3 regions of the Apilactobacillus apisilvae genome follow, and region 3 is predicted to be linked to each of the others. Evidence: predicted binding sites of a transcription regulator. Region 3 holds the regulator's gene; each other region holds the start of a gene.
What was found. The regulator NrdR, encoded in region 3, represses ribonucleotide reductase genes. The targets are predictions, from matches to a motif close to ACACNATATATNGTGT.
Positions count from the first base shown of each region.

Region 1: a site for NrdR is predicted at 9,118-9,133, ahead of pnuC (nicotinamide riboside transporter PnuC). Genes of this name have one in related genera too.
Region 2: a site for NrdR is predicted at 6,541-6,556, ahead of MOO46_RS00125 (redoxin NrdH). Genes of this name have one in related genera too.

Region 1 is NZ_CP093362.1:1,292,888-1,303,607, reverse strand. It holds gene MOO46_RS06665 (zinc ribbon domain-containing protein) at 1-978, opposite strand, end outside; gene MOO46_RS06660 (zinc ribbon domain-containing protein) at 999-1,748, opposite strand; T-box leader at 1,958-2,184, shown strand; gene brnQ (branched-chain amino acid transport system II carrier protein) at 2,304-3,668, shown strand; gene MOO46_RS07885 (hypothetical protein) at 3,750-3,884, opposite strand; gene MOO46_RS06650 (LemA family protein) at 4,001-4,612, opposite strand; gene MOO46_RS06645 (TPM domain-containing protein) at 4,644-5,459, opposite strand; gene MOO46_RS06640 (hypothetical protein) at 5,663-6,025, shown strand; gene MOO46_RS06635 (tetratricopeptide repeat protein) at 6,095-7,267, shown strand; gene MOO46_RS06630 (DNA/RNA non-specific endonuclease) at 7,301-8,200, opposite strand; gene pnuC (nicotinamide riboside transporter PnuC) at 8,303-9,052, opposite strand; gene MOO46_RS06620 (hypothetical protein) at 9,291-9,701, opposite strand; gene MOO46_RS06615 (hypothetical protein) at 9,711-10,079, opposite strand; gene MOO46_RS06610 (class II fumarate hydratase) at 10,562-10,720, shown strand, end outside.
Region 2 is NZ_CP093362.1:19,798-30,517, reverse strand. It holds gene holB (DNA polymerase III subunit delta') at 1-965, opposite strand, end outside; gene MOO46_RS00170 (cyclic-di-AMP receptor) at 980-1,306, opposite strand; gene tmk (dTMP kinase) at 1,333-1,977, opposite strand; gene MOO46_RS00160 (YaaL family protein) at 2,087-2,335, opposite strand; gene recR (recombination mediator RecR) at 2,348-2,947, opposite strand; gene MOO46_RS00150 (YbaB/EbfC family nucleoid-associated protein) at 2,968-3,279, opposite strand; gene dnaX (DNA polymerase III subunit gamma/tau) at 3,294-5,090, opposite strand; RNA gene ffs (signal recognition particle sRNA small type) at 5,231-5,326, opposite strand; gene tadA (tRNA adenosine(34) deaminase TadA) at 5,355-5,843, opposite strand; gene MOO46_RS00130 (class I SAM-dependent methyltransferase) at 5,847-6,452, opposite strand; gene MOO46_RS00125 (redoxin NrdH) at 6,660-6,887, shown strand; gene nrdE (class 1b ribonucleoside-diphosphate reductase subunit alpha) at 7,004-9,169, shown strand; gene nrdF (class 1b ribonucleoside-diphosphate reductase subunit beta) at 9,191-10,159, shown strand; gene mprF (bifunctional lysylphosphatidylglycerol flippase/synthetase MprF) at 10,201-10,720, opposite strand, start outside.
Region 3 is NZ_CP093362.1:261,802-272,521, forward strand. It holds gene MOO46_RS01340 (DNA translocase FtsK) at 1-1,602, shown strand, start outside; gene murC (UDP-N-acetylmuramate--L-alanine ligase) at 1,675-3,006, shown strand; gene MOO46_RS01350 (Bax inhibitor-1/YccA family protein) at 3,080-3,772, shown strand; gene polA (DNA polymerase I) at 3,887-6,532, shown strand; gene mutM (bifunctional DNA-formamidopyrimidine glycosylase/DNA-(apurinic or apyrimidinic site) lyase) at 6,550-7,389, shown strand; gene coaE (dephospho-CoA kinase) at 7,382-7,978, shown strand; gene nrdR (transcriptional regulator NrdR) at 7,990-8,466, shown strand; gene MOO46_RS01375 (replication initiation and membrane attachment family protein) at 8,466-9,830, shown strand; gene dnaI (primosomal protein DnaI) at 9,830-10,720, shown strand, end outside.

The sequences.
Region 1 (10,720 bases), 440 kb from region 3:
GGACTCATTATCATCTGAAGTTACCTTAGTTGGATTAGAATCAATATTACCGTATTTAGCAGTTACAACCATATTAGATGAATATGGCATTTCTGGAACAGCATAGTTCCCGCTATCGTCAACAGTTCCTTGACGTTTACCATTAATGTAAATAACTGATTTAGGTGCAGCTGACACCTTAAATTTGATCGTTTTTAATACTAAGTTTACCGAATCAGCATTATCACTTAAGTAATATTTACCATCATTAGAAATTTTCTTACCATTAACTTGACCGGTTGCTTTTAATTCATATTGACCTGGAAAAATAGGGCCAATCTTCTTTTGATAATCACTACTATTAGAAGTAAGAATATGTTTACCATCTAATTCAATTTTGGCATTATCACGATTAGTGTAAACAGTTGGATAAACTGTCTTGGCCTTAATTTGGTAACGAGGAAAAATTAAAAATTGATGGCCATTTTGTTTATATTCAAACTTGTCACCACTAGTTTCACCACCATCCATTAGCTGAGACTTAAATTCAAACAATTTTTCTTTATTGTCATTAAAGTAATTAGATAATGGTGTTAATGAATCACTATTCATTGTGTAACTAGGATCATTAGTATAGAAGTATTTAGTAACATCATTTTGATCTTGCATTCCATCAACAATTCGATTCATCGTAGCACTTTTAGAATAATAATTTTGGCCAAATAGGTAACCACCACCTAAGACGATTACCAAAATTGCAATGATAGAAAGCTTCAATTTAGGATGCTTCATCTTGTGTTGTGGTGATTTTCTTTGAATAGCGTTTTGATTATTAAACTGACTATTATTTGATTGATTAGCATCATTTTGTGATGAATTATTATTAACTGTGTCATTATTTGTATCAATGTTTTTTAAATTAAAACCACAGTTTTGACAAAATTCATCAGATGCTTGAATGGGATGTCCACAATTGGGACAAAATAATTTCTTAGGCATGGAAAGATCCTCTCTTAATCTTAACTAAATAGTTTAAAAATAATTAAAACCGCCAATAAGTCGGCAATAATCGTTCCTAATACCATATAAATTTCATCAATTTTACTGTTAGAATGTTCGAACAGAATTAATGATAAGCCAATATTATATGCAACAGGAATAATTAGTGTAATAAATAAGAAAACTAAGGCATAAGCTAAATAACTTGATGAAACTAAAACTAGTATAGATAGAAGTAAATCTATAATAATTATGTAGTTAGTAACATTAGATAGCTTATTAAGATATTCAAAAAAGCCAATTTTATTTTTAGATGAGAACTTTTTAGCAAGAAAACCGATTAAAATCCAAACAATAATCAAGATTAATACAGTTATCAAACAGTCGAAATAACTAACATTATCACTAATGTTATTACCTAAAACAGAACCAAAAGTGTCTCCTAAAAGTGAAGAGATAGTCATAAAGCTATGATACATGGTAAATGCAATTAAAATAGCTGAAACAATAAATGAAGTTAGTCCGTAATATGTATGACTTTCCTTAACTTCTTCACTAGGTTTTTTAATGGTTTTCATAAACCAACTAAAGTAACCATTTGAGTATTTTTTCATACTCTCAACATTTTGATTAATGTTGTCCTGTGTATTGTTTTGTTTTGATTGATTATTCATTTGATTATTTTGATCATTAATAAATGAATATCCACAATTAGTACAAAACTTAGAATTTGAATCAACAGATGCTCCACATTTAGGGCATTTTTTCATAAAATAACTCCTCCAATAATAATTTAAATATAAGATTGCACTAATTATAATAACACTATTTTATCAATGTTAGAAATTCATTCTAATATTAATGCTTAAAACTAGTATAATTACATATTTATCATATTAGAAAATACTTAAAATTATTAAAAGAATTGACTTTTAAAAATTTTACTGATATATTTCTATATATTAAATATTCAAGTAAATTAAAGGCAATGATAAAGCAAAGTAATAATTTGATTTTATTTAGAGAGTCTCAGTATTCTGAAAAGAGATATAAATTAAGTTATGAAAGTATCTTTTGAGCTATATACCGAAATCGTTGAGAGTAACGTATATTGGGTACACCCATTAAAGTGTTAGCGTATGTTAGTACGTGAAGTGGCTATTTTTAGCAATCAAGGTGGTACCGTGTGTCTAAAGCACCCTTAGTTTTTTATACTAAGGGTGCTTTTTTTATTGTTTTTAAAAAGATTGGAGATGATGGTTATGAAAGTGAGTAAATAAAAAATCGCAAGTAACTTATTTACAATATAATTTGGAGGAGAAAACATGCAAGATGAAATTAAAGATCTCAATAATAAACCATTGTCCATCAAACAATATTTAGTTGTAGGATCAATGTTATTTGCCCTATTTTTTGGTGCAGGTAACTTAATTTTTCCAATTCATTTAGGTCAATTAGCTGGTGCTAATTGGATTCCTGCGGCAGCTGGGTTTCTAATATCTGGGGTGATTTTGCCATTACTATCAGTTTTAGCAATTAGTATTACCCGTTCAAAAGGGGTTTTTGATATCGCAAAACCATTAGGTACTGGTTTTGCAATTATATTCTTGGTGATGGTTCACGCAACTTTGGGCCCATTATTTGCTACGCCTAGAACCGCAAGCGTTAACTTTACCGTTGGAATTAAACCATTCATCCCTGACCAATACGTTCAATTAGCAATGATTATTTTTACTGGTATTTTCTTTATTGCAACATTCTTATTAGCATACAAAACAACCAGCATTTTAGATAGTTTAGGAAAAATTTTAAATCCATTATTTTTAGCACTACTATTTATTGCATTTTTATTAGCCTTTTTACATCCAATGGGCAATGCCGCTAGTCAATCAATCTCATCTACTTATCAACATGCATCATTCTTCAATGGATTTTTGGAAGGTTATAATACAATGGATGCTTTAGCTGGATTAGCCTTTGGAGTTGCCGTTGTTAGTGCAGTTAATGTCTTAGGCAAAACAAATCCTAAATCAAATGCCAACGCAACTGCAAAAGCCGGCTTCATTTCAGAATCATTAGTTGGAATTATTTATATTGTATTAATTTGGATCGGTGCAACTTCACTAAATTTATTTAAGATTAGTAATGATAATGGTGGAACTACTTTTAATCAATTTATGGGACATTATTTAGGTTCAACTGGACATGCTTTACTGGCCACTTTAATGACTTTAACTTGTATTACCACTGCAGTTGGTTTGGCCTCAGCTTTTGCACAAGATTTTCATCAACATTTTCCAAAATTCAGTTATCATCAATGGTTAGGGCTAAATTGTATTATTTCATTTGTGGTTGCTAATGCTGGATTAAACTTAATTGTTACCTGGTCAACGCCAGTATTAATGTTATTATATCCATTCGCAATTACATTAATTTTATTATCAATTTTTTCCCCATTATTTAAAAGAAATAAAATTGTTTATATAACGACCATTATTTTTATAACGATACCTGCATTCTTTGATATGTTAGTTTCAATGCCACCGATGATTAGTAATTTAACCGTTATTCAATCATTAATTAAAATTGAACAAGGTATTTTACCATTTGCAAATATTAAAATGGACTGGATTCTTCCCGGAATTGTTGGTGCAATCATTGGATTAATCATTTATAAATATAAAAAGTAAAAAATAAGCAACTCAAAGTTAATTGAGTTGCTTATTTTTTATGGGGGATTGTATATATGAAATATCTTGTTTTCTAATCAATTATGGATTTAACCATTTGAAAGTTTTTGGTTTCCAAATATGACCACCCTTTAATTTCAATTCATAACGACCAATCATAATTGTATTATTTTCATTCAAACTTGTTGGATCCATTAAAATCTGTTGTCTTAGCATAGTCATATAACCTTCTTTCTTAATTGATTGTCATTAATATAACAATGAAAACTTAAAATTATCTTAAATGAAAAAAGAAATTACTAAACTTAGTAATTTCTTTTTGGCCTTTCATATTAGAAGTTAACTGATGGAGCTTTTTGGGCACTTTCATCAGCTTGGAAGTAATTAGCCTTCTTGTGGTTAGTAATACTTGCAACTAATGAACCAGGGAATTTAACTAGTTTATTGTTATATTCACGAGCAGTCTTATTATAACGATTACGTTCCACACTAATGCGGTTTTCACTCCCTTCTAGTTGTACCATCAAAGTTTGCATATTACTATTAGATTCTAATTTTGGATATGCTTCACGAATTGAACCAACCATGACATTTAAAGCACGATCTTGCCCACTTAAAGCATTAACTTTGTCAGAACTATTGTTAGCATTGTTATACTTAGATTTTGAATTATAGTATTCAGTTCTAGCCTTACTAATGTCACCATAAACTTGTTTTTCTTGTTTTTGTTGGCCCTTTACAGCATTCATTAAGTTAGGAATTAAGTCAGCACGACGTTGTAAAACGGTTTGAACTTGTGCCAATTGTTCCTCTACGCCTTGTTCACTGGTTGACATGCTATTGGAAGATTTAATAAAACCACCAATCATTCCAATTAGTACAACACCAACTACGACTAGTGTAATAAACCAGCCACGTTTATAAAATGGTTTGTTTTCAATCATTTTTTATATTCTCCTTATTCTTTACAAATTATTAAATATCGGATCCTCCACCACCGAAGTCTCCGCCGCCTCCGGAATCACTAAAGCCACCAGAGTCGCCACCACCAAAGCTACCAAAATCACTACCGCTAGACCTAGAACCACCAGATCCTAGTAAACTACCGATTAATGCACCAGTCCAGAAACCATTATCGCCGCCTCCAGAGCCACCACCGTAATGATTATGATGGTTATTGTCATCATTATTATTCTTCTTCAGATAGTAGATAATTACACCAACTATTCCTAATAAAATAAATAATAATACCCAAGTAGTATACTTTTTACGTTGGTTAGCTTGCATGGTTGCCTTGGCGTCTTTTACTGATTTGTTAGCGTATTCTTTACTGACAATTGAAGCAACATCTTGAAAAGTCTGTTGAAGTCCATTGTCAACTTCTGAAGAATTGCTAGACTTCAATAAAGACTTATTATTTTGTAGAATTTGATTAGTTTTACCATCAGGTAAGATTCCTTCAACTCCATAACCTGTACTAATTCTAACATTATTTTTACCCCCATTTTGGGCAAATAAAATTAAAGTTCCATTATCCAGGCCTTTTTTACCAAATTTCCAGCGATCATTTTCCAAAAGTTTATCAGCATAATCTGCAATAGATAAATCTCCAGTTGACTTTACCGTCATTACAACAATTTGTGGTTTCGTTTCCGTTTGTTGATATTTTTTATCCTGATTTAGAATAATTTGTTTAGTATTATCAGATAAAATATTAGCATAATCTTCAATCACATACTCCGAATTAGGTGTTGGATTGGTCGATTCAGCATTTGCATTTAATTTACCCATTAATAAAATTAATGAAAAAATAGGAATTAATAGATAAAATATTCTTTTAAAATACTTCGTAAATCTCCCCCCTATAAACTCTTTATAAGAGCATATTAATTGATTGTAATATAATAGTAAAGAAATATTTAACTAAAAATTTGAAAAAAATCCTTTTTTAGACTATTTTTGAGTTAAGGATTTAATTAAAGAAGGCATAAAATATGTATAAATATATTTCAATTATTTTTAGAACAATTAGTGTTATTTTAGGATTATTAGCTGGAACCATTATTGGGCTTGATATTATTCCTATCGAGCCAATTAGTCAGTTACCTCTTAACTTTGTTATTTATGATATTATAGGTGTAATTACTGTTATATTATTAATTATTCAAATTGTAGCAGCTTTCTTCATTCAAAATACCAAGTTTGATGCAATTTTATCAATTACATCAATTATAATGATTATGATTTTATGGATATTAAATCCAGAAACTAAGTTCCCTTATGTATGTGGAGTCATTTCAAGTATTTCATTAATTCTTGGCAATATCAGGAACAACGTCTACAATTTGCAAAATTAATTTATCCTTTTTTTATAATTTAAATCGTTATATCATAAGATATATAATTTACATCAGGAGTTGTTACAGATGGAAGCTATCAAATTGGGGAAGGCCAAAACCCAACAAATTACCCAATTTATTAACTTTGGCAATCAAAATTATGACAATGACAATCAAAAACAAGCAATTGAATTTTATAGTAATGCAATTGCAATTTACCCTGCTAACTTAAAAACAAATGAAGAAATAAATGGAGATATTCCTGATCGTAATGAAATTTTAACTAAATTAGGGATGCTATTTACTAAATATGGTACTCAACTTGATCCAACTGGTGTCCATTTATTTAAACAATCATTAATTTACGCACCAGATGATGTTGAAGCCAACTACTATCTAGGAAAAATCCTATTTAATAATGGTAACATCTACGAAGCTAATTTATATTTGAATAAGGTCATTGATAATATTGATGAAAATGATAAATTATATAATTCAACTAAAAAAGCTTTAGAAGAAATTAATAATCAAGATGAAAAAGATCTACCTATTTTTGCAACTGACTTTATCATTGGACAAGCTTTATCCCACACAATGTTAACCAGTCCAATTGGAACCTTTGTTAAAATGAGTTTTGATAAAATTGAAAATAAATACAATGATAGTGTTCAGCTATTTCCAACTGATCAGACTGTTAAAAAATTAAATAAAATTCGTGACTTTAATTCTAATCATGGCTTTAAGCAAGCTCCCTTTGAAGAGTTTTTACCAGCAAACCTACCATTATTTGAAGTAAAAAATAATCTATCATTATTTATCGATGAAAATTATACCTTAATTAATCAAGGTGCTGAAATCTATGATGTTTGTGGAATTAACGTCCCACCAGAATTATCATTTAATTTTTACAAACTAGTTAATAATGATACCGGAACAATTGCTTATCTATTACTAACAGGTAAAAGTCCATTAGAAATCAAAGATGAACAGTTAAGAACATCTGATGATTTTGATTATCAAGAAACTATTTTTGATGATTATAAAACTAATGTTTCATATGATACTGAAACAATTAAAGTATTTATGTTAGCGGTAGCGAAGGATTATTTCAACGATACAGTAACTAAAGATAATATTGAAAAAACTAAAGTTTGGGGTATTAAAGATGCCGGTTTTGAACAAACTTTTGATAAAAATGATGATTTTACTTTAGATGATTCGAGATTAGAGATTTTAATTGAAACCAATATTGAAAAATAAAAAGTCGATTCGAAAGAATCGGCTTTTTGTGTTTTATCGATTGTAATGATGATAACTACGATGGTAATTATGCGTATTATAACTACCATAGTTACGGGCATAATGATGATTATTCTTATAAGAACGGTTGTTATTACTAAAGTTAGGTGCACCTTGAGGTGTTGGAACCGTCATACTTTTATCAATTTTAGATCTACCTGTAGCGTAATCAAATTTAACTCCTGGTTGAACATTATATAAATAAATATTGAAGTTCAAAGTTTCATCAGTAGAAAGTGCTTGCATGTGAACTCCACTCGCCATTAAATTATTTCCTTTAAAAATTGGGGTAACTTTATAAATAACTTTCTTCCCCTCTTTTAAAGCATCTCGAACTTTAGTTTCGTAAATAGTTTGTACTTTTTGATTACTAAAGGCACTTTGCGTAAATAAATTCTTAATGTTGTTCTGGTCACCAGATTTTAAACCAGGTTTGTAACTACCATCTAAACTAATGCCTCCAGAAATACTATAGGCAATTTCATGGCCACGATTAATTATAGCTGAACCATCAACAAATTTTTGATGCCAAGCTGTTGGTTGAACAGTTTGTGAGCTTCTTAGGCTACCACTAGCTAAATTACGATGTTCTAAGTAAGCAATGTTACCAGTAGAAGTCCGATTCAAATTGTCTAAATCAGCATAAACAACATGATTATATTTCCAATCAGTTGTTTTTAAATTGGATTTATTATTATTAATTTCAATATAAGATTGATCGCCAGATTTGTATTCTAGCTGATCTAGTTTCTGATCAACTGTGTTATCATTCTTGCTTTCAATATTAATATTGTTGTCTTTTACTGTACTTTGGTTTTCTTCTTTTTTAGAACCACAACCTGTTAGGAGTAATGCTAAAAATAAAGAACTAACGACTAATCGTTTAATTTTCATACTTTATCCATCCCTCTAAATTATCTATCAATAATATTAACATAATCGCTAATTAAAAAATAAAAAAGCTGGATTAAAAATCCAACTTTTCGATATTAAATATTAATCAACTTCAAATTTATCAGCGTAAGCTTTTTCTTCTTTCATCAAACGTTGTTTTTCCTTTTCATTAAACCAAGGAGAAACGGTGAAAGCTAAGACGTCATTAGCAACATAAACAGCACTATTAACAAACATTGCCAAAGTAGCTGATCCTTCTTTGTAAGTAATGAACCATAATACTAATTGAGCAAGTCCTGATGCTAACCACCAGAAGTATTGATTGTTGTAACGCATGAAGCAAATGATTCCAGCAGTTAAACAAACCGCAAAACTAAATGCATCATAGAATGGACGACCATCATCGGTTAATGTTTGAATGGCAAATCCAGAAACTACGAAAACAACAGCTGTAAATGCAATTGAGATAAACCAGCTTTTAGCGGTAAACTTACGAATCTTAGAAACCATGTTAACATTCCAGTTCTTACTTAATAATACTGGAATATCAAGTGTCAATATGTAAGCAATCTGTTCACCAATACTTAAATAATTCTTTGCAGTAAATCCAACAATAATAAAACAAATTCCGGATAAAATACCTAAAATACCATTTACAGATTTAGCTGCATTTATTGCAAGCACACATAGAACTCCTAAAGTAGTTCCAATAAAAGTTAAGATTGAAAGCCATGTAATTGGTGCATTTACCAATGTCATCACTTGGCAACCTAAACTAAAGAAAAATAAGTAGTAGTTTTGTTTTGGCCATCCCTTTAGTTGATGGGCTAAAAATTTAAAATAATTAGACAATGTATAATTTCTCCTCAATATTTTCAAATTCGGTTAAGAATTTTGAGGAGAACATACCTAGGATTCATCTATATATTGTGTTAATACATAGTGTTCTCTCAAAAAACAACACTATATATACTACCATGTAGAAATATTTTTGCAATCCAATCAAAATAAAATTAGAGCCTTCTGGACTAGATAAGACGGGCTCTAATTTAGCTTTAGAAAAATTTGATTAAATTTTAAATTGAATATTTTAATCTTCAAAATTGAATTTGGTACATTGCAAAAAGAATCTATATAGTGAGAATATAATACATATTGTAACAAAAACCATAATGTAAAAAGATACACTTAGATTAATATTTAGAAAATAAATAAACAAAGAAGTTGATAATAATATTAATGGAATATAGTAAATTAATTTAATTTTCCAATTACGACTTCCAATAGCATTAATATTTTTAAAAAAATATTGATTGAATTTGTCAAATTTAATACTTCCCTTAGTTGCATAATTCATAATAATTTCATAGATAATAACAATAGCTAGTAACCACAAAGAACTATACATACTTAAAAAGCTATAATATAAAATAATAAATATACTTAGTGGAACTACCATCAAAAAAATAAAGTACGAAAAAGTTTTCCAGTCAATTTTCATTAAACACCCCTACTTACTCTCCAATGAATAAAATAATTCCAAAATAACTACATAACATAAAGTAAACACTAAACTTCCCAGATGAAGAACACTAAATAATATGTTCATAACAAATAACAGTCCAACTAAGATTAATAAAGAAGCTGTTGGATGAGTTCTGGCATATGCATTAGGTCGCATTCCAAATCCATAGTAAAACATTTGCGCAATTTTACTATATGGATGATTTTTGCAATAAAAATATAGTGCCACAAAATAAGCAATAATTGCTATTAAACTAAGTAACCAACCAATAAACACTTCAACAATTCCAGCAATCAAAAATGCTGGTAAAACTAAAATGATTCCGTTTATAAATGATTTCCAATTAATTTTCATAATAAGCTCCTATTTTTCTTCTAATGAGTAAGTAAAGTTGGTAAATGATAAAACAATAAACAAATAAATTAAAGGATTTACAACATTAAAGACTCTAATCAACAAATAAATAAGTAACAAGTAGAATGCAAAGTTAATCGCAATACATAAAATCTTATGAGAACGATAGAACATTTTTTCACTATCGTAAAAATTCAATTGCTTATTCCGTGCAGATTTTAATAAAAAATACGTCAAAGCCAATAAAATAACGGTTACAATTAAGCAGACAATAAAACTAACCTGCCACGCTGCTAGAATAACTAAAAATAATATTATTGGAATAAATCCTAATAAAAAATTATGTAAATGTATTTTCAATTTTTCACCCTCATAGTTTAAAGATATACCATAATGTTATCAGACTTCAGATTAAGTTTTAATAGTATTTAGCAATATATCATAATATAATGAAATTATCTTATATAAAAGGACTTGATTAAATGGATTATCGAATTGAAAAAGACTCTTTAGGTGAAGTAAAAGTTCCCAAAGATGCACTCTTTGGGCCTCAAACTCAACGTAGTCGAAATAATTTTAAATTTGGTAAACTCATGCCGATGCCAATTATTCATGCTCTTTTGCAAATAAAAAAAGCCGCC
Region 2 (10,720 bases), 240 kb from region 3:
AATATATTTTGAAAACTGATATTAATTGATAATTGTTGATTACAGTTTAAAATAATTTCTAAAATGCAAATTAATGTTTGCGATTGAATATTATTAGCTAGCCGAATGATACTATTTTCATTTTTAGGAAAATTAAATTGATTTGATTTTAAATATTTACTATTTAACACATCTTCAAAGCAAGCAATCATCATATTAATTATGGGTTCTCTACGTTTATTGTCCAACACTAGTGGCATTAAATCAGCTTGAATTGTAACAAAAGCTTCAGCATCATTGTTAGCAATTGAATCAAACCACTTTGATATTACAGATTGAACTTTATCAAACCAATCATCAGTTTGCCAATCTCTAACAAAATTAATACTATTAGTTAAATTATTCATTAAATTAATTTGGCTATGTTTCACACCTAATTGTTTTAATTGTTCACTGAATTCTGCAGAATTTAAGTGATTAAATTCAATGACCTGGGTTCTAGAAATGATAGTAGGTAAAATAAGATTCAAATTAGTCGTTAATAAAAAAGAAAAGATATTATTACCTGGCTCTTCAATAAATTTTAATAAACTATTAGCGGCACCATTGGTCATAGTTTCGGCATCTTGAATAATAAATACTTTTTTATTACCTTCAAGTCCACTCTTAGAAAACTCATCCTTTAAATATCTAACTTGGTCAACTTTAATACTTTGAACATCAGGTTTAATAATCACAACATCAGGATGTTGTTGCTCTGAAATTCGACGACATTCGTCACAATTACCACATGGATACCCATTAGTAGTATTGGGACAAAAGATCCCCATCGTAATAAATAAAGCCATTGCTAATTTACCAACACCCGATTCACCACTAAATAAGTATGAATGTGATAATTCATATTTATCTATAATTTTTGTGAATCTATCAGCTAAATATTTTTGTTTATTAGTCGCTTCATCAATTACTTTATTTTCGTTCATTAATATCCCTCAAATTAGAAATGGTATAAGTTATCCATTGGCATTTCCATAACGATTGATCCACCAACTTCAATTTTAACTGGGTAAGATGCATCAGATACTCCACCATCCAAATTAACTGGAGGAGTCATATATTGTTCACGTTTTCTAGAAACTTTCTTAATTAGATCCAATACTTCTTGAACTCGTTCTTCTTTAATTCCTATCATGAAGGTAGTATTACCAGATCTTAAAAAACCACCGGTGGTAGATAGTTTGGTTTGTTGAATATTATTTTTAACAAATTGAGATTGAAGTTTTCCGGCATCTTTATTTTGAATAATTACAATTAATAATTTCATTCTAAAAGCACTCCCTAAATTATTATTTATTCCATAAATTTCTTAACATACTTGTTCATTATTGATACAACATCACTATAAACATCGTCAATAGACTGAGTTGCATCAACAACTTTAACTCTTTTAGGATTATTTTTTACAATTTCTTGGTAAGCATGATGAACGCGTTTATGGAAATCAATAGTTTCAACATCTAAACGATCAATATCATCAGACTTACGATTTTTAGCAATTCTTTGCAAACCTACTTCAACTGGAATATCAAAGTATATTGTTAAATCAGGCAAGAAACCTTCAGTTGCAAATTGATTCATTTCATAAACTAAACTTTCACCAATCATTCGACCGCCACCCTGATAAGCAATTGAACTATCTAAAAAGCGGTCACATATAACAAGCTTTTGTTTTTCTAATGCTGGTTTAACAGTTTGAACGATATTTTGTCTTCTAGATGCAGCATATAATAAAGCTTCGGTTCTAGAATCCATTTTAGTATTTTCACGATCTAAAATCACGTTTCTAATACTTTCGGCAATATTATTACCACCAGGTTCACGGCTGGTAACCAAACGATCACCTAATTTATTTTCTAAATTAGATAATAATCGATTTAAAACTGTAGTTTTTCCCGCTCCATCTGGTCCTTCAAATGTAACAAACTTACCTGACATATTAATTCACTCACTTTTTCCATTTATGTAATTAATTGTACTTTAATTTTACAATTTCAACAAATAAAAAAAGTGTTAAATTCATTTTGGAATTTAACACTTTTGAATATTAGTAATCAATAACTGATGATTGAATTCGATTGTTACTAACGTTACGTTCTCTAGCCTCACGATATAAAAATAAATATTTGGCTTTGGATAATTGCGTCTGTGCAACAATTTCTTCATCAACTTCAGAAATTGCAGATTCGGTTTCTTTGGCCTGATCCCACTGTGCTTTTGCACGATCAATTGAAGACAAAAGAAATTCATCATATTGTGAGCCTACATTTTTGATGTTTTTTCTAAAACCTAACATAATCTGACACCTCTATATTTCAGTTCGACCAGATACAGCCCTAGAGAGAGTCATTTCATCAGCATATTCAATATCACTACCTACTGATAGTCCATGTGCTAATCTAGTGACTTTAATCCCAGCTGGCTTAATCAATCTAGATAGATACATAGCTGTTGCTTCTCCTTCAGGAGTGGCATTGGTTGCAATAATTATTTCTTTAATATTTGAATTAGTTTGTAATCTTTTAATTAAAGATTTTATATTTAAATCCTCAGGCCCAGTTCCTTCAATTGGTGAAAGAACTCCACCTAAAACATGATACAAGCCGTGATAACTTTTCATGTTTTCCATAACCATAATATCTTTTGGCTGTTCAACAACTAAAACAATATTCTGATCACGTGTTTTATCTTTACATATAATACATGGATTTTCTTCTGTTAGATTCCCACAAATTGAACAATATCTTAGCTTATCCTTAGTTTCTTTTAAAGCTGATGAAAATTTAGCAACATCATCATTGTTCATATCTACTACAAAATAAGCTAATCTAATTGCTGTTTTATGACCGATTCCAGGAAGGCGCATAAAACTATCAATCAATTTAGCAACTGGTTCCGGATATTGCATAATTTACCTTCTTTATAAAATTACATTCCAGGAATTCCCTTAGTATATTTACCTAATGAATCTTGGGTTTCTTTATCGATTTGAGATAAAGCATCATTAACTGCACTAATAACTAAATCAGACATCATGTCTGGGTCATCTGGGTCAACAGCTTCTGGTTTAATTTGCATATCTTTCATCTTACGATCACCAGAAAAAACAACTTTAACCATATCTTCGGGTGCTTTCCCAGTAAATTCTTTACTGTTAATTTGTTCTTGTTCTGCACCCATATCTTTTTGCATTTGTTTAACTTGTTTCATCATTTTACCCATATTCATACCATTCATCATAATATCATCGCTCCTTAATCATTTTTTACATCAATAATATCAGCGCCAAACATATCTGTGGCCTTTTTAACAATTGCAGATTCATCATCTGAATTGTTCTCAACATTATTATCATGGTTTTCTGCATTTTTTTCAATAGAAGAATTCCCTAAATTTTCATCAACATGATCAGATTCATTTTGATTATTTTTCCGATTCATAAGGTAATCTTTTCTAATTGAAGGCCATTGATCACTAGGTACAAAAACCACTTTAGGTACATAACCTAAAATACGATCTAAACCATTTTCAAGTGAATCGCTTAATTCAGTATTAGAATTAGCCTTTTGAAATAAAAATGGATACTCAAAAGAGACAATTACTCCCTCACCACTGGCAGCAACAGGCTTAGAAACATGCATCATTGCCCTTTTAGTAACATCCAGGGATTGTAATAATTCATCCCAAATATTTTGCAAATTAGTCAAATTATCACGAGTGGCATTGTCTAACACTGGATATATTTTAGTTAAATTAACCTTATTTTCAGATGATTTACTTTTAACTTTATTGTTTTCTTTTTTAGAAACGTTCTGGTTATCCATCTGAATAGGGCTTTTATTTTCTTTAGAGGTCATTTCATTAATTTGTGCTTCTAGTGAAGTAACCTTATTATTTAACTCTAATATTTGTGATTTTAATTGATTTTTTTCATCATCATTAGTAGATTCATCGTTTGATGATTCCATATGATTATTAGATAATTTAACCGTTAAAACATCTAAATAAACATCAGGATGCATTGTATAACGCATTTGAGATTGAATATCATTTAACTGAGTTATCATCATATAAATAATTTTAGCATCAATTCCGTTTGCCAGATGCTTAAAATCATCATCGATAAGGCCTAGTTCAGCCTTTTCCACCATATCAGGAGATTGTTGATATAATAAAATATCTTGGCAATAGTTGATTAAGTCTTCAATAAAGCGGCCAGCATCTTTTCCTTCTTTTAAAATAGACTGAGCGTTTAATAAAGCAGATTTAACATCATGATTAACTACGCAATGAAGATATTTATTCATAAAAGATTTAGTGACACTACCGGTTACTTGCAATGCATTTTCATAGGTAACATTATCAGCCCCAAATGATAAGACTTGATCTAATATGCTTAATGCATCACGCATCCCACCTTCAGCAGATTTGGCAATCACCTTTAATGCTTTATCGTCATAGCTCATATCTTTTTGATCTAAAATAAATTCCATTCTTTGGAGAATATCTTGAGAAGTAATCCTTCTAAAATCAAAACGTTGTACTCGCGAAATAATCGTAGCAGGAATCTTTTGTGGTTCAGTTGTAGCTAAAATAAAAATAACATGTTCTGGTGGTTCTTCCAGAGTTTTTAACAAAGCATTAAACGCTCCTGTCGATAACATATGAACTTCATCAATAATATAAACTTTGTAGGTAGCTTCTGTGGGAGCATATTTTGCTTTATCACGAACCTCACGAATTTCTTCAACTCCATTATTAGAAGCAGCATCAATTTCAATGACATCATTTAGAGTCCCATTAGTAATACTTTTACAAATTTCACATTGATTGCATGGCTCACCATCTTTTTTATTTGGACAATTAATTGCTTTAGCCAAAATTTTTGCAGCGGAAGTTTTCCCAGTCCCACGAGGTCCTGCAAATAAATAAGCATGACTCAGTTGATTGGTGATAATTGCATTTTTTAAAGTAGTGGTAATGACATCTTGACCAATTACATCGTCAAATCTCTGTGGACGCCAAACACGATATAAAGCTTGATAGCTCATAGAAAACTCCCTTTCAATGATAATTATTAATTATATTATATATGCTATTTATTAATTATGCTATTGTCGTAGTAAATTATTATTATATAAAATTTAAGCAAAAAAAAGCTCCTAGCCATCAATTGACTAAGAGTTTAATTACATAAAAAACAAGAAGCACAAGCGTAGAATACTTAGTGCTGCTTCCTCTCGGATCTGACACGGTTCGTAAACACAACTTTGCTTCAAGGTCTTTCGACATAAATAATAATAACTTATTTACTATTATTTATCAAGCTCATTATGAATCTTTTTTAATATTTTTTTACGTTTTCTTGCACGTTTAAAAAATGTCTTCATTTCCAAACTAGCTCGTTCTGCTAAGATTCCCTTTTCACAATTAACATGATGATTAAATCTTTCATCATCAAAAATGTGGTATAAACTTTCGGCAACTCCGGCTTTATAATCTGGAGCCCCATAATATACATTTTTAATCCTTGAATTAATAATTGCACCAGCGCACATCAAGCAAGGTTCAATGGTTACATATAAATCACAATCTTCTAATCGCCAGCTATTTAAATAACGACAAGCCTCATCAATTGCAACAACCTCAGCATGATCTAATGCGTCATTACTGTGTTCTCTTAAATTATGTCCACGAGCAATAATTTTATTATCTTTAACAATTACAGCACCAATTGGTACTTCATCAATTAAACTAGCTTTTTGAGCTTCCCATAATGCAGATTCCATGTATTTAACTTCCATAAATTATCCTCTGAAAACACTTTCTAAAATATAATAACCTTTATCTTTACGAATAATTTCGCAGTTACCAAATAACGATTTCATTAATTTTTTAGCTGAAGGTGCTCCTTGCTTTTTTTGCAATACAACCGTAAGTGTTCCATTAGGTAACAAATGATTAATAGCTCCTGATATCATTCCATCAACGACTTTTTTACCTGCTCTAACTGGTGGATTAGTTAAAATTGCTGCAAATTTATCTTGAACATTTTCATAAATATTTGAATTATGAATTTTTACATTTTTAACATCATTTTGTTCAGAATTTTTCTTTGCTAAAGATAAAGCTAGGTTGTTAACATCAACCATTTCAAAATTACGATTAGGATATTTTTTAGCTAATGCAATGGCCATTGGCCCATAACCACATCCCAAATCTAAAATGTTTCCGGAAGGAATTTTATCAAAATTAATATTTTTTACTAAAACAGATGAACCATAATCAACAGTTCGTTTTGAAAAAACGCCATTATCAGTAGTGAAAGTTAAATCATTACCTAACAATTCATAATTCCAAGTATGAAGCTCATGGACAACATCTGGGTTAGGTGTATAATAGTATTCGTTCATTTTTTATATCACTCAATTCTAAAAAAATAATTATTAAATTTTTCAAAAATCTGTAAAGCACTATACTTAGTATGTTTAGCATTTTTCAATACTAAATATGGTGTTTTTATGTTTGATTTTTTTATTTTCTGGTGTAGAATTTATATATAAATTAATCCGAGAGACGGAAAAAAATCAAGCTTTTAATTAAGAAAGGATCATTATATCATGGAAAAAATTACTGTATATTCAAAAAATAACTGCATGCAATGTAAAATGACAAAGCGTTTCTTAGGCGAACATAATATTGAATTCACTGAAAGAAATATTAATGAAGAACCAGAATACATTGATTACCTTAAAGAAAAAGGTTTTATGTCACTACCAGTTGTAGAAGCTGAAGGCATGGAAGCTATTTCTGGTTTTAGACCAGATAAATTAAATCAATTAGCATAGTTGATAACTATTACATTATATTATAAAATTTAGTTTTTGGCGAAACCGCTAACGGTCTCGCCATCTTTTATCTAATAAACAAATTTAATTCAAAAATTATGAAAGAGTGGTTTTCAATGTCATTAAAGGACCTAAAAGATGTTACTTATTACGATTTAAATAATGAAATTAACATTCCTAAAGATGGGAAAATCCAATTAAATAAAGATAAAGACGCATTGGATGCTTTTATTGAAGAAAATGTTAAGCCCAATCTAAAACAATTTTCTTCATTAGAAGAACGTTTTAATTATTTAATTGATAATAAGTATATAGAAAAAGAATTTGTTAATAAATACAACTTTAAGTTTATTGAAAAATTATACGAATATTTAAATAACCAAAATTTTAAATTCAAATCTTTTATGGCTGCATATAAATTTTATGCCCAATATTCTTTAAAAACAGATGACGGTGAATATTATCTCGAACAATTCATTGATCGTGTTGCAATGAATGCTCTTTTATTTGCCAACGGTAACGAAGATTTAGCTTTAGACTTAGCAAATGAAATTGTTCATCAAAGATATCAACCAGCCACTCCTTCATTTTTAAATGCTGGTAGAAAACGTCGTGGAGAATTTGTTTCATGTTTCTTAATTCAGCCTACTGATAATATGAATACAATTGGCCGTACAATTAATTCTGCCCTTCAATTATCCAGAATTGGTGGTGGTGTTGGAATTAATTTATCTAACTTACGTGCTGCTGGTGACCCAATTAAACATATTGAGGGAGCTGCATCTGGTGTTGTTCCAGTTATGAAGTTGCTAGAAGATAGTTTTTCATACTCTAATCAGTTAGGCCAAAGGCAAGGTGCTGGCGCTGTTTATCTAAGTGTTTTCCATCCAGACATTATTTCATTCTTATCTGCGAAAAAAGAAAATGCTGATGAAAAAATTCGTGTAAAAACATTATCATTAGGAATTACTGTCCCTGATAAATTTTATGAATTAGCTAAAAATGATGAAGAAATGTATCTATTTAGCCCATATGATGTCGAACGTGTTTATGGAGAACCTTTCTCATATGTTGATATCACAAAAGAATATGACAATATGGTAAACAACGATGAAATTAAGAAAACTAAAATTGAAGCACGTGATTTAGAAACTGATATTAGTAAGTTACAACAAGAATCTGGTTATCCATACATTATTAACATTGATACTGCTAATCGTGAAAATCCAATTGACGGTAAAATTGTCATGAGTAATCTATGTTCTGAAATTATGCAAGTTCAACAACCATCAACAGTTGATAATAAACAAGATTATATTGACCAAGGTGCAGATGTTTCATGTAATTTAGGATCAACTAACATTGTTAATTTAATGGATAGTCCTAACTTTGGTAAATCAGTTGATTCAATGGTTAGAGCTTTAACTTTCGTTACTGATCACTCTGATATTGATGTCGTACCATCAATTCAACGAGGAAATGAATTATCACATAGTATTGGTCTAGGTGGAATGGGGCTTCATAGTTTCTTAGCAAAAAATCATATTGAATATGGATCAGACGAAGCAATCGAGTTCACAGGTGTTTACTTTATGCTTCTAAATTATTGGACTTTAGTAACTTCAAATAAGATTGCCAAAGAAAGAAATGAAACATTCTATAATTTTGATAAAAGTAAATATGCAGATGGTTCTTATTTTGATAAATATACTAGTGATAACTGGGGTCCAAAATCTGATAAAATTAAAGAAGTCTTCAAAGATATTTTTATTCCTAACGAAACAGACTGGGAAAAATTAAAAGAATCTGTTATGAAAGATGGACTTTACCACCAAAATAGATTAGCAGTTGCTCCTAATGGTTCTATTTCATATATTAATGATTCAACGGCTAGTCTTCACCCTATTATCAGTAAAATTGAAGAAAGATATGAATCTAAAACTGGTAAAATTTATTATCCTGCTCCATATTTATCAAATGATACCTTAAAATATTACAAATCAGCATACGATATTGATATGCGTAAGGTAATTGATACCTATGCAGCTGCCCAAAAACATGTAGATCAAAGTATGAGTCTAACCCTATTTATGCGTTCAACAATTCCAGAAGGCCTTTACGAATGGAAAGATGGCCGTACTGATAAGATGACGACTCGCGATTTAAATATTTTAAGAAATTATGCACATGCAATGGGAATTAAATCATTGTATTATGTAAGAACATACACTGACGACAATCAAGAAGTCGGTGTTAATGAATGTGAAAGTTGTTCAATTTAATATAGTAAGGAGTTAGTATAAATGGATAATTACAAAGCAATCAATTGGAACTCGATTAGTGATCAAATTGATAAAGCTACTTGGGAAAAGCTAACTGAACAATTTTGGCTAGATACCCGTGTCCCCTTATCAAACGATTTAGCCGATTGGCGAACTTTGGATGATAATCATAAATGGTTAGTGGGTCATGTATTTGGTGGTTTAACTTTATTAGATACTTTACAATCACAAGATGGTATGGCTGCATTAAGAAAAGATATTATTACTCCCCATGAAAATGCTGTGTTAAATAATATTCAATTTATGGAATCTGTCCATGCTAAAAGTTATTCTTCAATTTTTTCAACATTAAATACTCCCGAAGAAATTAATGAAATTTTTGACTGGAGTGATTCAGAAGAATTTTTACAAAATAAAGCTAAAAAAATTTATAACTTATACCATGATGATGGTAATCCTTTAAAGAAAAAAATATCTAGTGTTTTCTTAGAAACTTTCCTATTTTATTCTGGATTTTACACTCCACTATGGTATCTAGGTCATAACAAATTACCTAATGTCGCTGAAATTATTAAATTAATCCTTCGTGATGAATCAGTTCATGGTACTTATATTGGATACAAATTCCAAATTGGTTTTAACAAACTAGGTACAAATGAACAACAAGATTTAAAGGATTGGATGTATAATTTCTTATACGATTTATATGAAAATGAAGAAAAATACACTCATTTATTATATGATCAAGTTGGTTGGACTGATGATGTTTTGGCATTCATTCGTTATAACGCTAATAAGGCACTTATGAATTTAGGTCAAGATCCATTATTCCCAGATACTAGTGAAGATGTTGATCCAATCGTTATGAATGGTATTTCCACTTCTACAGCAAATCATGATTTTTTCTCACAAGTTGGTAATGGTTATCGTCTTGGTAAAGTCGAAGCAATGAAAGCTGACGATTATAAAATCTGGTATCCTAAGCATTAATAAAAATGGTCCTCGCTATTTTAAGCGAGGACCATTTTTGTTTATTTAAAATATTTTTTTATGATACTTTGATGTTTATTTTTATCAATGTGTTCATTAACTAACATCAATAATTGTAACATTGTAAATACTAATGAATTACCCCGACGATATGAAACATATTTAGGTGCCCATTCTTGAACATACTTTTCCTTGTATGAACGTAATCCTTGGAAACTATAAAAGGCAGTTCCATACTGATAAATTAAATTCGATATTTTTTCATCAATAAAACTATATCTAGATTCACCAACATTAGATAACGGAGCCATTCCCAAATTAAACGATTTATATCCTTGTTTTTTTACGTGATCAAATAAATTAATAAAAAGTCCATCCATAATTCCAGATGGTGCATTATTGCTTGATCTCATTAAATCAATAGATGTCATTTCATGATCACCAGTCGGCATAATATTAGCAAACGCAACAATCTTGTTATTTTTATCTTTCATAACCGCAATAGGAGCTTGACTTAAATAATAACGATCAAAATACCCCAATGAAAATCCCTTTTCTGGG
Region 3 (10,720 bases):
GAATCAAAGTCTACTAATGAAGTTTCAAATAGCAAAGATGCAGAAGTTAATGATAATAAAGAAGAGCATTCAGTATTAGGACATTCTTTATCTTCAATTATTAATGAAGAGCAGGATGCTCAAAAAGATTTGTCCTTATTTAATGATAAAAAAGATGAGTCTGAAGAAACTGTTTATGATGATAGTAAATATCAATTTCCTAGTTTGGATTTATTATCTGAACCAAAGAATGTTGATGATGATAGTTTAGATGATTGGATTGAGAGTCAGGCTCAAAAATTAGATGAAACGCTCAGTGCTTTTCATGTTAATGCCAATGTAGTGGATTGGACAAATGGACCTACAGTAACTCAGTTCCAAGTTAAACTACAGTTGGGGGTTAAAGTAAGTAAGATAACTAACTTAACAGATGATTTGAAAATGGCTCTAGCGGCAAAGGACATTAGAATCGAAGCACCAATTCCAGGTAAAACTACTGTGGGAATTGAAATTCCTAATCCGCATCCTAGACCAGTTATGCTATCTGAAGTATTGGACACACCACAATTTAAAAACAATAAAGATCCACTAACAGTAGCTTTAGGTGTTGATTTAACTGGCAAACCACAAATGACTGATATTCGTAAAATGCCACATGGATTAATTGCCGGTGCTACTGGATCTGGTAAAAGTGTTTTCTTAAATAGTTTGTTAATTTCTTTACTTTACAAAGCTACTCCTGCTGAACTAAAAATGATTTTAATTGATCCTAAAGCTGTAGAAATGGCCCCATATGATAATTTGCCACACCTTCTTTCACCAGTTATATCTGATCCTAAACAAGCATCAGCTGCTTTAAAATGGGCAGTCAAAGAAATGGATGAACGTTATGAAAAACTTGCTTCTTCTGGTGCCAGAAATGTTGAACAATTTAATAAAATGGCAGAAGAACATGGTGAGTATGGATTAAAAATTCCTTATATTTTGATTGTGATTGATGAATTGGCTGACTTAATGATGGTTGCTTCAAGTGAAGTTCAAGATTATATTGTTAGAATTACCCAAAAGGCTAGAGCTGCAGGAATTCATTTGATTGTAGCGACTCAAAGACCTAGTGTTGATATTATTACTGGTACAATTAAAAATAATATTCCAACTCGTGTTGCCTTTATGGTTTCTAGTCAAGTTGATTCAAGAACGATTATTGATAATGCTGGAGCTGAAAGATTATTAGGTAAAGGTGATATGCTCTATCTAGGTAGCGGTGCTAGTCAATCAATTAGATTACAAGGAACTTTTGTTACAGATGAAGAAATTGAAAATATTACTAGCCAAGTTAGAAAGCAAGGCCAACCTAAGTATGCTTTCCAACCAGAATCACTTTTAAAACATGTTAATAAAGTGGAACAACAAGATGAATTAATGCCACAAGTATTAAAATATATTTCTAAAGAAGATAATGTTTCAACTTCTAAATTACAAAGAGTCTTTTCAATTGGCTATAATCGTGCAGCAAGCTTGATTGATAATTTAGAGCAGAATAATTATGTTTCTGGGCAGCATGGTTCTAAGCCTAGAGATGTATATTTAACAGAGAAAGATTATAAAAAACTAAACATTTAATAATTTTATTAACTTTATTATTTAAAGTTTGCTATTATTAAATTAACGAAAACTTAAAGGGGCGTTTAGATTATGGATACAAGTAAGACATATCATTTTGTAGGTATTAAAGGTACAGGGATGTCTGCAATGGCCAGAATTCTTCGCGATAGGGGATGCACAGTTCAAGGTTCTGATATTGAAAAGTATACTTTTACACAAAGAGGTCTAGAACAAGCCGGAATCAAGGTATTGCCTTTTGATGAAAATAATATCCATGAGGGTCTAATTGTTATTGCTGGAAATTCATTTAACGATGATCATCCTGAAATTAAAAAAGCACGTGAAATGGGATTAGAGGTTTATCGTTATCATGAATTCTTAGGTAAAATGATTCAAGGACATACAAGTATTGGCGTTTGTGGAGCTCACGGTAAAACCAGTACAACTGGTCTTTTATCACATGTTTTATCAGGAATTGCTCCAACTGACTTTTTAATTGGTGACGGTACTGGTAAGGGAGTTCCTAATGCTAGATTCTTTGCTTATGAAGCTGATGAATATAGAAGACATTTCTTAGCAACTAAACCTGATTATGCGATTATGACTAATATCGATTTTGATCATCCGGATTATTATACTGGTATTGAAGATGTAAAAAGTGCATTTCAAACATTCGTAAATCAAACTAAAAAAGGTATTTTTGCTTGGGGTGACGATAAAAACCTTAGAGATTTAACTGCTAATGTACCCATTTATTATTACGGTACTAATGAAGATGATGATTTTAGAGCTACTAACATTACTCGTAGTACTTCTGGTTCATCATTTGACGTAGAATATCGTGGTAAAAATTTGGGTAAATTCCAAATTCACTTATACGGTGAACATAATGTATTGAATTCACTTGCTGTTATCGCAGTTTCATACTTTGAACATGATAATCTAGATGAAGTACAACAAGAATTGGAAACATTTAGTGGAGTTAAACGTCGTTTTGCTCAAAGAAAAGTGGGTGATATGACCATTATTGATGATTATGCTCATCATCCATCAGAAATTAATGCTACTTTAGATGCTGCAAGACAAGAATATCCAAGTAAAAAAATTATTGCTGTTTTTCAGCCCCATACTTTTAGTCGAACTATTGCTTATTTAGATGAATTTGCTGAAAGTCTAAATAAAGCAGACGATGTTTATATTACTAAAATCTATAGTTCACCTCGTGAAAAAGCGGGTAAAGTTTCTAGTGCTGATTTAGAAGCTAAGATTACTAAAAATGGTGGATTAATTAAAGCTGAAAATATGTCTCCATTATTGGATTATCACGATGCAGTTGTCATTTTTATGGGTGCTGGTGATATTCAAAAATATGAAAAAATTTACGAAGAATTGCTAAATGATGTAATTAATAATGTGAACTAAAAACTTGTATTCATACTTCTTTATTTGGTAAAATATACTAAATTATTATGTTTTATATAAAGGGGGATTAATGATGAATGATTATGATCAAACTAATCGTCGTTTAGTAAACAATTCATTTGGTATGAATAAATTTTTAACCAAGACATATGGATGGATGGCACTATCCGTTCTTATTTCTGGAATTGTTTCTTACTTGGTAGGATCTGTTTACCACACTACTTTGGCCTTAGTTCCTAGTATAGTAGGAATTGTTATATGGCTAGTTTTAGCTTATGCTACTTCTAAAGTTGCAATGAACAATTCTACGCTAGGTTTTATAATGTTTATTGCATTTTCGGCTTTAACTGGTGGATTATATTCTTATATATTCCTAGCATATAGTGCAACGGTTATTACTCAAGCATTTTTAACTGCTACTGTGGATTTTGCGGTTATGTCTTTTATTGGTATTACAACTAAGAGAAGCCTAGATAAAATTGGTACTCAAGCAACCGGGGCATTGATTGCGTTAATTATTGTAAGTATTATTAATGCTTTTCTAAGAGTTCCATTCTTCAGTTTTGTTATTTCAGTTATAGCTGTAATAATCTTTACCATATTAATTGCATATGATAGTCAAAAAATTAAAGAATTGTATAATGAACATGGTTCTGAAGTTTCAGAAAATGGCTTAGCTATTAATGGAGCTATGGCATTATATTTAGATTTTATTAATCTGTTCTTACAACTATTAAGCATTTTTGGTGGTAATGATAGAGATTAATTATTAAAAAAGATGATGTTATTACAACATCATCTTTTTTATTTTAGATATAATTAATATTGATAAGTGTTAAAATTTAATTATAAAATATTTTACAGTTAAAAGGAGAATTTTATGGCTGAAAAGAGATTACTATTGATAGATGGTAATAGTATTGTTTATAAAGCTTTTTATGCTTTAATCAATCAAGTAGAACGCTTTACTAATAATAAGGGTGTTCATACGAGTGCTATCTATGGATTTAATAATATGTTAGATATTATGCTAAAAAAAACCAATCCCACACATGCCTTAGTTGCATTTGATGCTGGTAAAACGACTTTTAGAACTAATATGTATGATGGTTATAAAGCAGGAAGACATAAAACTCCAGAAGAATTAATCGAACAATTTAAATATGTAAAAGAGCTTTTAAAAGCCCGTGGAATTAAAACTTATGAGCTTGATAACTATGAAGCTGATGATATTATTGGAACCATTTCTAAGGAAGCAGATAATAACGGCTTTCAAACAACAGTTGTTACAGGAGATAATGATTTAACTCAGTTATGTTCAGAAAAAACGACTGTTTCTATCTCTAATCGTGGTGTTTCAGGTGTAACTCATTATGATACTGATTATGTTAAAGAAACAATGGGAATTACACCACAACAAATTATTGATTGGAAAGCACTCAAAGGTGATAGTTCTGATAATTATCCCGGCGTAAAAGGTGTGGGCGACAAGACATCTTTAAAATTAATTAAAAAATTTAATAGTGTCGAAAATCTTTATGATAATTTGGATGAAGTCAGTGGTAAAAAGCTTAAAGAACATTTGATTGAAGACAAACAAGAAGCTTTTTTAGATAAAAAATTAGCTAGAATTCATCGTGATGCACCGATAGATATTGAATTAACCAATTTAAATTATTTAGGTGATAATCTAGAAGCGTTAGTTAAATTTTATCGTGAAATGAATTTTAAAAAATTTCTTAGTCAAATGGATTTTGATGAAACCAAGGATATGAAATCCATTAATTATACTGAATTAACTAAAGATAATTTAATAGATTTAAAGAACAATAATGATGAGGTTACTTTTTATTTAGGTATTGACGGTGAAAATTATCATAGTGACAACTTCATTGGATTTGCTTTAAAAATTGATAATGATAATTATGTTTCCAAGGACATCAATCTTTTAAAATTACCTCAACTAAAAAATATTTTAGAAAATAATAATATTGTAAAAAATGTTTTTGATACTAAAAGAACTTATGTTGGATTAAATCGTCTTGGCATTACACTAAAAAATGTCGGTTTTGATTTATTATTATCCTCATATTTACTAAATACTAACGATAATAGCAATGATTTAGGTCGAGTAGCCAACGAACATGACTACTTTGAAATTCAATCTGATGAAGATGTTTATGGTAAGGGTGCTAAGCGCAGAATTCCTGAAGATGATGTTTTATATTCACATTTCTCAAGAAAGCTTATGGCAATTCAGTCCCTCAAACAAAAATTATTAGATGAGCTAAACGATAACCAACAAATTGATTTGTATAAAAATCTTGAACTTCCATTAGCTTTTGTTTTAGCTAAAATGGAAATTGATGGAATCTTTGTTGATAAAGATATTCTCGATCAAATGAGTAGTAAATTAACTGAACGAATCAGTGAAATAGAACAACTTATTTATAATGAAGCTGGTGTGAAATTTAACATTGCTTCTCCTAAACAACTGGGAGAAATTTTATTTGAAAAGATGCACTTACCAGTTTTAAAAAAGACCAAAACGGGGTATTCAACAGCAGTTGATGTTTTAGAAAAATTAGCATCAAATTATCCCATAGTTCAAGAAGTACTGGACTATCGTCAATTATCTAAAATTTTATCAACTTATATAGTTGGTTTGTCTAAAGATATTCATGATGATCATAAGGTGCATACTAGATATCTGCAAACACTTACACAAACGGGTCGTTTGTCTTCTGTTGAACCTAATCTTCAAAATATTCCAATTAGAACTGAAGAAGGCCGTAAAATTAGACAAGCTTTTGTGCCAAGCCATAAAGATTGGCAAATCTTTTCATCTGATTATTCACAAATTGAATTAAGAGTTTTAGCCTCAATTTCAAATGATAAAAACATGCAAGATGAATTTATTAATAATGATGATATTCATGCATCTACTGCTAGAAGAATTTTTGACTTGAAAGATAATAGTGATGTTACACCTGAGCTAAGAAGACAAGCTAAGGCTGTTAATTTTGGAATTGTTTATGGAATTTCTGATTTTGGTTTAGCTAACAATACTGGAATAAGCCGTAAGGATGCTAAACAGTTTATCGAAAAATATTTTGCCGAATATCCTGATGTTAAAAACTATATGGATGATATTGTTGGAAAAGCGAAGAATAACGGTTACGTTGAAACTATTTTGCATCGTCGTAGATATTTACCTGAAATTAACTCTAGAAACTTTCATCAACGTTCTTTTGCAGCAAGAACTGCTATGAATTCTCCTATTCAAGGTAGTGCGGCTGATATTATTAAAATAGCAATGATTAAAATGCAAAAAGCTTTAAAAGATAATAATTTAAAGGCTAAAATGTTATTACAGGTTCATGATGAATTAATATTTGAAGCACCTAATGATGAAATTAAAATATTAGAAAAGCTTGTACCTAAAGTTATGGATTCTGCTCTGAAACTAAAAGTTCCACTAAAAGTTAAAAGTCATTATGGAAAAAATTGGTATAATATTAAATAAAAAGTGAGGTTTTTGAAATGCCAGAATTACCTGAAGTTGAAACTGTTAGACAAGGACTTACTCAACTAGTCAAAGGTTCTCATATTAATAGTATTGATGTTTTATATCCTAAAATGATTAATGTTAGTCCAGAAAAATTAAAAGTTACTTTAACTAATCAAAAAATTGAAAAAATAGATCGTAGAGGGAAATATTTATTGTTTCGTTTTTCAAATGGAATGACATTGGTATCTCATTTGAGAATGGAAGGTAAGTATGATGTTGAACCAGAAGGTACTGAACCTACCAAACATACCCATGTTATTTTTCACTTAGATGGAGGTAGAGAACTTAGATACAAAGATAGCCGTAAATTTGGTAGGATGTATTTGATTAAAAATGGTGATGAACATACATTATCAGGATTAGGAACAATTGGTCCTGAACCAACTAAAGAAGACTTAACTTTTGGTTATATGAAATCAATTATGAATAAAGCTAGAGGGAAAATTAAACCATTTTTGCTTAATCAAAGCAATATTGCTGGTCTAGGTAATATATATTGTGATGAAGTTTTATGGTTAAGTAAAATTCATCCAGAAACAATAACTAATACTATTCCAGATAATCAAATTATGGATTTAAGAAGTAATATTATTGAAGAAATAAAGATGGCCATTAAAGGACATGGAACAACTGTTCATTCTTATTCAAATGCTTTCGGTGAAGCTGGTCAATTTCAAAATCAACTGCACGTATACGGCAAAGCTGGTAAACCTTGTGAAAGATGTGGTACTAGTTTTGAAAAAATTAGAGTAGCTCAAAGAGGAACCACTTTTTGTCCTAAATGTCAGAAACAAGTGTCAAATAATGACTAAAATTATTGGCCTTACTGGTGGAATTGCAACTGGTAAATCTAATGTTTCAGAATGCTTGTCTGAAAATGGTTATGAAATTATTGATGCTGATAAAATAACTTATGAATTACAGCAAAAAGGAACTAATTGTCTTAATGATATTGTTAAATATTTCGGTAACCATATCTTGAATGATGATGGTAGCTTAAATCGTAAGTCGTTATCTAAAATTGTTTTCAGTAATAAAAGTAATTTGACATCCTTAATGAGAATTATGGATCCATATATTAGATTTTCTGTAAATGATAGAATTAACAAATCTACTGAAAAAACTATAGTTCTTGATGCACCAACTTTATTTGAAAGCGGATATTCTTATATGTGTGATAAAATTGTTGTAGTTACTTGTACTGCAAATAATCAATTACTAAGGTTAATTGCACGCAATGGTTTGAGTATTGCTGATGCTACTAAAAGAATTGCCAATCAGTGGCCATTAGAATTTAAGGAAAGACTAGCTGATAATCTGGTTGATAGTAATGGTTCTATTATGCAAACACGTTCGCAAGTGGTAAAATTATTCAATAAAATATCTAAAGAAATTAATTGAGGTGACAGTTAATGCAATGTCCTCATTGCCATAAAAATTCATCTAGAGTGGTCGATAGCCGTCCTACTGAAAATGGCCAAGTTATTCGTCGCCGTAGAGAGTGTGAAAAGTGTGGTTATCGCTATACTACTTTTGAAAGAATTGAACAAACACCATTATTGGTAGTTAAGAATAATGGTAATCGTGAAGAATTTAATAGAGAAAAAATATTACGTGGAATTATTAGATCTGCGGAAAAAAGACCAGTTTCTATGGATTCAATGAAAGAAATTGTAGATAATGTTGAAAGTAAAATTAGATCAATGGGAGAAAATGAAATTCCTAGTCAATCTATTGGTGAGTATGTAATGAAAGAGCTTGTTAATGTTGATGAAATTGCTTATATTAGATTTGCAAGTGTTTATCGTCAATTCAAAGATATGACGGTCTTTTATAATGAACTAAAAGAGGTTATTGATAAAGATCATCAAAAGAATGATGGTAAATAATGATGGAGAATTGCTCTAAGCTGAATCCACAAGATAATTTTCAAATTTTTTCTAGCTATTATAATATTTCTGACATTGAAAGAGAATCATTAGACATGTTATATCAACCAATAATTGGGATTAATGCATATGCGTTGATCAATTGTTTTTGGAGAATGTATGAACATGATACCGATTTTTCAATGCATGCTAATTTTGAATTACTAGCATATTTAAATATAGATATTAAAGCATTTTATGAAGCTAGACTAAAATTAGAAGGATCAGGGTTAATTAAGACATACATTAAAGATAATAAGTATGTTTATCGCTTGGTTAATCCTTTAAATCCAACTGAATTTTTTAAAGATGATTTATTAAGTGTTACACTTTTACAAATTGTTGGAGAAAATCGATATACAGATTTATCAAATTCTTTAGTTAATGATACTTTATCTTTAGACGGGTTTGATGACATATCTAAAAACTTCCTTCAAGTATTTAATATTAAGGGGAGCGAGTTATCTAAGACACCTGATGTTATCAATCAAACTAAAGAAATGATTAATGATTATGAAGATAAAGGATCAAATAAACCAAATATAGATGACGATTTTGATTTTAGTTTGATATTATCTATTTTAGAGAGTTCTTTTGTTAACTTGAACGATGTTAAAAAAAATCATGAATTAATTAATTCTGAGCATCTTTTATATGGGATTGATGAAACAAATATGGCGCGTTTAATTGAAAGATCAACTAATGTTAACAACAATGTTTTTGATCCTAAAAAATTAAAAATATTAGCTGATCGACAATTTAATAATCAAAACAGTGTTCAAGAAGACAATCGTAAAACATATATTCCAGAAGATACACAAAAGTTAGATAATTCTGAAAAACAAATTGTTGAGATGGCTCAAGAATATTCACCGATTGATTTTTTGCAAGGACTCAAGGTTCAAGTGGATGGTTTTGTTCACGATAATGAAGTTAGGACAATTCGTGATGTGATTGAAGTTTCTGTACTAAAACCTGAAGTAATTAATATGATTACTTATCATATTATTATTGATCAAAAAAAATCTGGACTAAGTAGAAACTTATTTACAACGATTGCTGATAATTGGTCACAGAAGGGCGTTCGCACTGCTGAAGACGCAATCACTGAAATTCGCAATCGTAAAAAAAGTAATGATGAAAAAAAACGTGAACGAAAACGTAATTATCGAAAACCAATTAAGGAAGAATTACCTGATTGGGCTAAAAAAAGTAATTCTACTAAAAAAAATGTATCTATCGATAATAATTTAAGCAATTCTAGAAGAAAAGAATTAGATGATAAACTGAAAAAAATTAGAAGCTGGAGAAAAGAGGGAAGATAATGGAAAATTTAAGTGACGAATTATCTAACTTAATGATTAATAAAAAATTTGGTGAACGATTTAAATCATTAGCTAATGAAGTTTTTCAAGATAAAGAGGTTAAAAGATTTTTAAGTAGTCATAATGATGAATTAGATCATTCTACGATTATTAAATCAATTTCTAAGCTATATGAATTTGTTAGAGAACGTAATAAGGTTAATTCTGGTGAAGAATCAACTATTCCTGGATATCAGCCAAAATTAGAACTAAGCAAAAATGCAATCAACGTTGCATATGTTCCAACTAAAGAAAAAATTGAATCGATAAGGGCTAATAAAATGTTAAAAAAAATGCATTTAGTTGCTTTACCTGACGCTTTACGTAAAATTAATTTTGATTCTTTTTATAATGATAACAATCAAATTAGAGCAAATGCTTATGATAATTGTTTACAATTTATTAGTGATTATGAAGAGAATCCTAAATCTTACCATCAGGGTATATATCTGTATGGTGAATTTGGTGTTGGCAAAACATTTTTAATGGCAGCTATGGCTAATGAGTTAGTCAAAAATGGTCATGAAGTAATGCTATTGCATTTTCCTAGTTTTGTTACTAATATCAAAGGTTCAATTCAAAATAATACAGTTTCTAAAAAAGTTGGTAAAATTAAAATGACACCTTTGTTAATATTAGATGATATTGGTGCTGATGATATGTCTTCTTGGATTAGGGATGATATTTTTAGTGTTATTTTAGAATATCGAATGCAAAATGAATTACCTACTTTCTTCACTTCTAATTATTCGATGGATCAATTTGAAAATAATCACTTGAAGTTTAATAATAAGGGTGATGAAGAACCTTTAAAAGCACAAAGAATTATGCAAAGAATACACTTTTTATCA